DNA from 4 places in the Paenibacillus sp. NRS-1781 genome. Region 2 is predicted to be linked to each of the others. Evidence: riboswitches for the same ligand, from Rfam matches in the RefSeq annotation. Region 2 holds a riboswitch; each other region holds the start of a gene.

Region 1 (2,200 bases), on a different contig from region 2:
ATATACTCAATACGAGTCGGATTCACATCCAGAATGACATAATCGGGGTCATCTGGGCCAGAAAACCATTCCTTTAGCGAATCATTCCACACTTGTTTACGGAGTTCCTCGTCAGCTGTTACCCGGACAGTAGCCTCAACCTCCACGACTTCCTTCGTACCGCCAACCTCATAGCCCAGCAGCAGATAAGCGTTTGGATTATCCTTCAGCTCTTCCACCTTATGTGTTTTGCGATCTGTCGCGAGATGAATGTTCAGCCCTTCGTTAAAAAGAGCCATATAGCGTACCTTCGGCTTGCCGCCCTCCACCGTACCCAACGAGCAAAATTTGTTGTTATCCAAAGCCTTTACAATGGCTTGTTCCAGTTGGCTGCGATCCAATGTTTCCGTTTTACCCACGGTACAACAACTCCTTTTCGCAAATTAGAATTCCTGTGAATGCCATGCCTTGAACCGAAGGATCATAGTCATTTTCAGAACAAAGCTCACAATAAAAGTGTACCCTGACGTGCGGCAAATGAACCGTCACTTCTTCCCCCATGCTGGACAGACCCGCCTTCTAGGCATATAATCGTCGTAGTAAACCCGAATGAATAACCCATTTGACTATACAATGCCAGGGGTGCTGGAATCGGCCGGCTGAGAGTGTGTCCCAAGACACTGACCCTTACAACCTGATCTGGGTAATGCCAGCGTAGGAATGCTTAAGCAAGATGCGCCCCCTTTTTCTTACTACGGTGGGCCATCCCTTACTTTGGTATATACAAGCGCAAGCGTCCCGGAACATCGGGGCGCTTTTTTTTGTTGAGGATGATGTTGTTGTTGGAACAGATAGCGTCCGGCAGAAGTTATTTTTGTAAAATGGGAAACATAAGCTGTCTGATCCGACGGATTACGGGTAATAAAAGGAGAGAAAACAACGATGAAGCGCATGAAAATGTTAAGCCTGGGGCTGATCAGCCTGTTGCTCATGACCCTGACTCTGACCGCCTGCGGCGGAAGCTCCTCCTCTGCGCCACAAGGTGCGGCTCCTGCCGCCAATACCCAAGCGACCTCCCCGACCAAGGGACTCCAGGATGTAAAAGTCGTGCTCGACTGGACGCCAAATACGAATCATACGGGACTCTATGTCGCCAAGGACAAAGGATTTTACGAAAAAGCAGGCTTGAATGTCCAGATCGTTCAGCCCGGTTCGGGCGGAGCCGATCAAATGGTTGCTTCCAATGCTGTACCTTTTGGTATCAGTTATCAGGAGGGCGTCACACAAGCTCGTACGCAAGGGGTACCGCTCGTATCCATCGCTGCGGTCATTCAGCATAATACATCAGGCTTCGCAGCCCCGGTTGACCGCGGGATTAAGAGCCCGAAGGATTTTGAAGGTAAAAAATACGGCGGCTGGGGTTCGCCCGTAGAAGAAGCGGTCATGAAATCCATCATGGACGCAGACAAGAGCGATGTAAGCAAGGTGAAGATCATTAACATGGGCAATGCCGATTATTTTACAGCCGTGAAGCGGGATATCGACTTTGCCTGGATTTTCTACGCATGGACCGGGATTGAAGCCCAACTACGGGGTGAACCACTGGATATGCTGTATGTAAAAGATTATTCCAAAAGTCTGGATTACTATACACCCGTCATCGTGAGCAACGAACAGACCATTAAAAATGATCCCGAGCTGGTCAAGTCCTTCATGGACGCGACCGCCCAAGGCTATGAATATACCATCGCTCACCCGGAAGAAGCCGCAGACATCTTGACCAAAGCGGTTCCGGAACTGGATAAAAAGCTGGTACTCGCCAGCCAAAAATGGCTAAGCCCGCGTTATCAGGACGATGCCGCCCAATGGGGCGTACAAAAAACGGAGGTCTGGAAAAACTACTCGGACTGGATGTACGAGCGCAAGCTGCTCAGCAAGCCTTTGGAAGTCAATAAAGCCTTCACCAACGACTTCCTGCCCAAGCGCTGATCTTGTAAATCGAGCTTAAAAGTAGCCTTTGCGCCACTACGCAGTCGGATGGTGCTTCGCTTGTAAAGCACCATTCCGCCTACTTCGTTCTTATGCTTGTTTCGCTTTTATAAAAATGCCACACCAATAAAACCCAAAAATATGGTGCTTTTAAGGCGGTTGGCAGCGTAGCGTTACATTTGAATCTGAAGAAGCGAAGCGGTCTCCCCCCCTTAAACCACCATATTTCCCT
Region 2 (2,200 bases):
CCGGAAAAGTAAAAATGATGCAAAGAATTGTCGATGTTTGTCCTCGTTCTGTAATATGGCTGTCACAAAAACATTGGTTTACAGTAGCCACGACTATTCTATATAATTTATGTAACCATGTTTCATGGTGTGAAACGAATATGGAACAAAGAGGAGCGGTTCACAATGGAAGACCGTAAATTAACCGTTCGCGCCGTGGAGCGTGCGCTTGATATACTGATGTGTTTTACCGGAGATTCCGATCTGGGCCTGACAGAGATTGCCTCCAAAATTGGTTTACATAAAAGTACCGTCCATCGGCTGCTGACCACGCTGGAGGATCGGGGCTTTGTCGTTCGGAATCCCGCAACGGAAAAATATCGGCTTGGCATCCGGATATGGGAGCTATCCACCCATCTGTCACAAAGCGACGAGCCGGCGATCCTGTTACAGCCAGCGATGGAAGGATTGCGTGACCGTCTGGGCGAAACGGTCAGCCTATACCTGCGCGATGGCAGCATGCGTATCCGCATTCAGGCCGTGCAGAGCAATCAGGCGATCCGTCGCGTTGCGCCAGTGGGTGCGCGCATGCCGCTGGCTGTAGGAGCCTCCAGCAAGGTACTGGCGGCCTTTATGCCGCCGCAGGAGCTGGAAGTCCTGCTAAGCGGGGACGAATGGCCGCCCTCGGTAGATCCGGAGGTTTATAAGGCTCAATTGCAGGATATTCGCGAGAAGGGCTATGCGACCAGCTATGAGGAACGTGAGCCGGGCGCTGCTGCTGTGGCTGCGCCTATCGTGAATCGGAAGGGACAGGTCGCTGCGGCCTTGTCTGTATCCGGTCCGGTCAGCCGACTAGCGCCCGAGACGCTGCATGATTTTGCACCGATTTTGATCGAGGCTGCCAAGGAAATGGGGCTTATGCTTCCATAATTTTTGGAAAAAGGGACCAGGGAAGGGTTGCCAAAGCCGCAAATTTGAAGTAGTCTGATGGGGATGGCGGGTTGTCCTATATAGCCGCCTCATACGAATAGAATTAACAGAGTTACTGGGGGAGCCTGTAATGCCGGGCTGAGATGGAATCGCACTAGATTCCGGACCCTTTGCACCTGATCTGGATCATACCAGCGTAGGGAAGTAATCGGCCATTGAAATGTATACGCAGCCGCTGTCTACGGCAACGCATCGGAGTATGTTTCCGCGTGCGTAGCCGTCTGGATAGCTGTTTCGTTAGATTAGCCGGTTCCCTGGGGAACCGGCTTTTTTGCATAGATCAGCCAGCCTGGGGTGGTTCGGATCGGTGTGTCATTTCATCGAAACGGGAGGATTGGACAATGAAACCGACAGAAACAGAGGGAACAGCAGGGAACGCAGTGGATGAACAGACCGGAGGGGTAAAGCCCTTTCCAGGGAGCCGCAAGGTGTATATTCAAGGCACGCGGCCGGGCATTGCCGTGCCGGAGCGTGAAATCGCGCTACATCCCACACATACGCCACAGGGCACGGAGCAGCATGAGCCGTTACGTGTGTACGATACGAGCGGTCCCATGACCGACGAAGCCTATCAGGTCGATATCCGTCAGGGCTTGCCTCCATTACGGCGAGCCTGGGCACTGGAACGGGGCGATGTGGAGGCTTACGAGGGGCGTGCCGTCAAGCCGGAGGATAACGGGCTGAAACCCGGCTCCAAACGGGAGACGGCTGAATTTCCCGGCGTCACCAACCGTCCGCTCCGTGCGCGGCAAGGGCGTACTGTAACGCAAATGCATTTCGCTCGGCAAGGGATCATTACGCCCGAAATGGAATTTGCGGCCATCCGCGAAGGGGTAGAGCCTGAGTTTGTGCGGCAGGAGTTGGCGGCAGGGCGAGCTATTTTGCCTTCAAATATCAATCACCCGGAAAGTGAGCCGATGGTGATTGGTCGTCATTTTCACGTGAAGATTAATGCGAACATTGGTAATTCTGCGGTTACGTCCTCCATCGAGGAGGAAGTGGAAAAAATGACCTGGGCTGTACGCTGGGGCTCGGATACGGTCATGGACCTGTCCACAGGCCGTAACATCCATACGACGCGTGAATGGATCATCCGTAACTCCCCTGTGCCGATTGGGACTGTACCGCTGTATCAGGCGCTTGAAAAGGTGAACGGCGAAGCAAAGGCGCTAACATGGGAGTTGTATCGTGACACGCTGATTGAGCAGGCGGAGCAGGGCGTGGACTATTT
Region 3 (2,200 bases), on a different contig from region 2:
TTATCCAACATGAATTTTGCAGGACTCGGACCGCAGATGATCAAGCATGTCATGAAAAAGCATAATGCGCTTTCCCTTCCTCAGCTTATTGAGCTGGCGCAAGAGCAGGGGATCAAGCTGGTGGCCTGTACTATGACCATGGATCTGCTAGGACTGCAACAGGGAGAGCTGATGGACGGTTTGGAATATGCCGGAGTAGCTGCCTACCTGGGGGATGCTTCGCAGGGCAAGGTAAATCTATTCATTTAGGGTGTCCTAATTATTTTTTTGGTTTATAATATACCTATACATGTATATGATTAAATCAAAAAGGAGTCTATACCTTATGGATTACAATTATAGTGATGAACTGAAAACGCGCCTGAGAAGAATTGAGGGTCAGGTGCGAGGGGTGCTTCGTTTAATGGATGAAGGACAGTCCTGCAAGGACGTAGTAAGCCAGTTATCTGCCGTACGCAACGCATCAGATAAAGCGATTGCCCAAATCGTGGCAGAGAATCTGCAACGTTGTATATTGGAAGAGCAAGAAGCTGGTGGAGATACAGATAAACTTGTTAAGGAAGCGATTCAGCTTCTCGTAAAAAGCCGTTAAGGAGGTCATTTTCGGTCAATTGCTGGAAAGACAACACGAGCTTGATCCGAAGCAAAAAACGCTTATGGTATGCAGAAGCATAATTTTTTTTCTTAGGGCAATATTATTTCAAAAATTATTGCCCTCTATACATAAGGAATACTGGACATAAGCGCCTAAATTTCGATTAAAATAAACACGATTTTTTAAAAATATAACGGGAGCCTGTGGAAGCAGTCTGAGAGTACGACTAAACCGTCGTAGACCGTGTGAACCTGTTGGATAATGCCAGCGTAGGGATATAAGTGCATACATATGTATAAGCCAACAGTCTTTCACAGGCTCCTGAAGAAAGAAGGTTGTTTTTTGTGTTAGATACAATGGCGTTGTTGCTACATAATATGCGGGATACGAATCCGCTCATTCACAATATAACCAATATGGTCGTCACTAATTTCACAGCGAACGGACTGCTCGCGCTCGGCGCTTCACCAGTTATGGCACACGCCAAAGAGGAAGTCGCAGATATGGCCCGGATTGCGGGGGCGCTTGTACTTAACATCGGTACGTTGAATGAAGAACTCGTAGAGTCTATGATTGTGGATGGGGTACCCGTGCTGTTAGATCCCGTGGGTGCGGGAGCGACTTCAGATCGAGCTGCTTAATATGCTGTTTGCTATAACGCCGGACGATGTGCGCCAGTACGGTAGGGTGCGCCCGCTAGATCGGATATTCTGAAATCAAGCATAAATCATACGATCTAAACATTTCCTATAAGTATTCCGATAACTATTAAATGGACACCTACTGCTCACACCATATATTGCCAATGGTGTATTGCAGCAGTAGATTTTTGTAAGCTTGCTTACGGGTTAGACAAATACATATTGTTATCAAGGAGAGCATAGATCATGAATAAGAAGCGTTTGCGCCAATGGATGGCTCCGTTCGCAACGGCTACACTGATTTTAAATACGGGATATGGTATCTGGGGAGGGACGGATGCGGTGGCGAGCCAATTCGCTGCTCTGAGTATTGCACCAGCAGAGGTGAACAATCTGACAGCGGCCCCGTTAGATACAACAAGGGTGAATTTGTCTTGGACCAACCCGTCTGACATCAATTTTGACCATGTAAAGGTGATCGGTGTCAGCAACGACGTGTATGTAGATAACATTCTAAGTAACTCTTATACACTGAGCGGCTTACAGCCGAATACGACATATACCTTCCGAGTAAAGACAGTGGGTAAGAGTGGGAGTGAATCTCAAGGTAATATAATACAGACTAAAACAGCTTCCGTTGATGCTCCTGTGGACAAGACACCACCAGGAGAGGTAAGCGGGCTGACAGCGGCGAATGTGGGCTACAACACTTTTACTGTGAATTATATATTACCGAAGGATGCTGACCTGAGCCAAGCCATTATCTATTTAAATGACAAAGAGGTGCAGCGAACTACAGGGACGTCCTATACGTTCAGTGGATTGATTGCTTCGACAAACTATAAAGTAACAGTTAAAACAGTGGACAAATCCGGCAATATATCTGGAGGGGTCAGTATTCCGGTTACGACTACAGCGCTCACCGTCGATACAGTGCCAGAAGTAACAGGAGCTTCTGTGACAT
Region 4 (2,200 bases), on a different contig from region 2:
CTGCGTCTCCTTTGAGCGGTATATAGCCCCGATCGCTTGACCATCCAAACCTGGAATTCGGCGGGCCAATTCTTTGGCATCCCACCAAACAGGATGATCATCCTCTCGCGCAATAGCCGCAGCCCAGCGTCTTTGTCCCTCGGCTTCAGACCGGAAGGGGGTCACAAATCCTTCTGTTCGGAATTCTACCTGAACACCGGACAAACGCTCTAGGTCACGAACCAGCTCGGGAAATGCATCCCGGCTTGAGCGAGCGAACTGTGCCAACTCCGGGTCGGTGAAATCATCACTCTCTGCTGCCAGCATCCCGACCGCAGCTCCTGAGGCTCCCTCGCCCGGAATGAAGCGCTCCAGCAATATCGTACTGCGCCCCTCCTTGGCCATATGATAAGCAATCGAGCTACCGATAACACCTCCACCAATGATCAAGCATTCAGCGTGTCCAATAGCTGGTGCCTTTGTTTTTATCTCTGGCATATGTTTCATCTCTCCCCTCCACTTACGATTGTGCTTGCAGCAAACTCCTATTTTCGTTTCACCACTACAGGCCGTGAACTACTCGATCTGTCATCCGCCTATATGCCCTCGCAGCCGCAACAGGGAACTCTGCCTTCCAGATGCCGGACATTACGGCAATTCCACTTGCACCCGCAGTATACAGCTCGTGAATATGGCGTGGTTGTATGCCGCCTAGAGCAATCACAGGGATGCTCAACAACCTGCTTATGCGCTCAAGCTGTGCTATACCTCGCGGAGTAACACCAGGCTTGCAGTGAGTCTCATACACATGTCCATAGAGTACATAATGCGCTCCTGCCCGTTCGGCAGCCTGTGCCTCCTCCAAGGAATGCACCGACACCCCACAGCGCATATCCTCTGAGAGTAAGCTTTTGACAGCTGCAACAGGTAATCCGTCAGCCGGTAGCTGGATAGCTCCAACGGAGGTCAGCAAAGCAACATCCACCCGGTCATTTACTGCAATTTGCTGTAAAGGAACTCCTCGATTCACCATACTGCGGGTTAAATCGAGCAATTCAGATGCGCTCTTCTGCTTCAAGCGCACATGTACATAATGAACATACGGATGAATAGCAGCAGCCACCTGGGCAGTATGTGCATGTGCACTGGAGTCGCCTTCCATCGTAATTACGTGCAATTCGATCTTATTCTCACCTCACAATGGACTAAATGGTTGTAAGCTGACCCTGTATCTTTACAGTCTCATATCGTGCTATACGTTATGGACTAACCACGTTTACCAGCAAAAAAATGAAGGGGTACGGTATATGAATACGAACGAAAACGCAAAAAAACCACTTCCCGAAGGAAGTGGTTTAACGTACGTCCAATAACCAAACGGATCATTATATCCGTATACGTATATCGTCCCACATACAAACAAAGTAATAAATTCGTTACCTCGTTTGTATGGCGCTCACTTCCCTACGCTGGCATAACCCAGATCAGGTGCAAAGGGTCCGAAATCCGGTTATTCCGTCTCAGCCGCATGGGCGGCTCCCCTAGTGTAACTATTTTATTGTATCAGCTAAAGATAGCTTAGCATAATTTCCTAATCCTGCAAACCCTGCTTCTTGTGAAGCTTGGTACAGAACTGGATATTTAGTTGACTTTACTTGTCCATTCTTCCACATTCCACGTTTTGGTTACCCAATCCTCATAAAAGTCCGGTTCGTGAGATACGAGCAGCACCGTTCCTTTGTACTCCTTCAAGGCACGCTTCAGCTCATCCTTCGCTTTGATGTCCAAGTGATTGGTAGGCTCATCGAAAAGCACCCAATTGCTTTCCCGCATTAACAGTTTGCATAGGCGGACTTTGGCCTGCTCACCACCACTGAGCGCGGATAGCGGACGGGTGATATGCTCATTTTTCAAACCGCAACGCGCCAAATGCGCCCGTACTTCATGCTGGTTCAAGTGCGGGAATTCATTCCACACATCCTCAATCGGTGTAACTTTCTCTGCTCGTACCTCTTGCTCAAAATAAGCTGACTGCAAGAAATCCCCTTGATAGGTCTTGCCGCTGATCGGCGGAATTTTTCCCAGAATGGTTTTGAGCAATGTCGATTTACCGACACCATTATAGCCCACAATCGCAATTTTATCGCCACGTTCAATCGTCATGGACATTCTAGGCAACAGAGCATGGGTGTAGCCAATTTCAAAATCAATACCCTCAAAC

Evidence for each region. A riboswitch is a leader RNA that binds a small molecule or an ion and turns the genes downstream of it on or off. The one in region 2 is predicted to bind thiamine pyrophosphate.
Region 1: another riboswitch for thiamine pyrophosphate. It lies ahead of ACIFO6_RS14365 (ABC transporter substrate-binding protein); the one in region 2 lies ahead of thiC (phosphomethylpyrimidine synthase ThiC).
Region 3: another riboswitch for thiamine pyrophosphate. It lies ahead of ACIFO6_RS19705 (hydroxyethylthiazole kinase); the one in region 2 lies ahead of thiC (phosphomethylpyrimidine synthase ThiC).
Region 4: another riboswitch for thiamine pyrophosphate. It lies ahead of ACIFO6_RS21760 (thiamine phosphate synthase); the one in region 2 lies ahead of thiC (phosphomethylpyrimidine synthase ThiC).

The regions. Positions count from the first base shown of each region.
Region 1 covers NZ_JBITPI010000038.1:54,934-57,133, reverse strand. Annotated here, with positions in the region: gene ACIFO6_RS14370 (pyridoxamine 5'-phosphate oxidase family protein) at 1-398, opposite strand, end outside; TPP riboswitch at 608-717, shown strand; gene ACIFO6_RS14365 (ABC transporter substrate-binding protein) at 922-1,968, shown strand.
Region 2 covers NZ_JBITPI010000012.1:7,812-10,011, reverse strand. Annotated here, with positions in the region: gene ACIFO6_RS03585 (IclR family transcriptional regulator) at 166-909, shown strand; TPP riboswitch at 1,017-1,129, shown strand; gene thiC (phosphomethylpyrimidine synthase ThiC) at 1,311-2,200, shown strand, end outside.
Region 3 covers NZ_JBITPI010000053.1:11,031-13,230, forward strand. Annotated here, with positions in the region: gene ACIFO6_RS19695 (DsrE/DsrF/DrsH-like family protein) at 1-249, shown strand, start outside; gene ACIFO6_RS19700 (metal-sensitive transcriptional regulator) at 326-592, shown strand; TPP riboswitch at 779-888, shown strand; partial or broken gene ACIFO6_RS19705 (hydroxyethylthiazole kinase) at 952-1,227, shown strand; gene ACIFO6_RS19710 (fibronectin type III domain-containing protein) at 1,483-2,200, shown strand, end outside.
Region 4 covers NZ_JBITPI010000063.1:107,514-109,713, reverse strand. Annotated here, with positions in the region: gene thiO (glycine oxidase ThiO) at 1-477, opposite strand, end outside; gene ACIFO6_RS21760 (thiamine phosphate synthase) at 542-1,156, opposite strand; TPP riboswitch at 1,424-1,532, opposite strand; gene abc-f (ribosomal protection-like ABC-F family protein) at 1,621-2,200, opposite strand, start outside.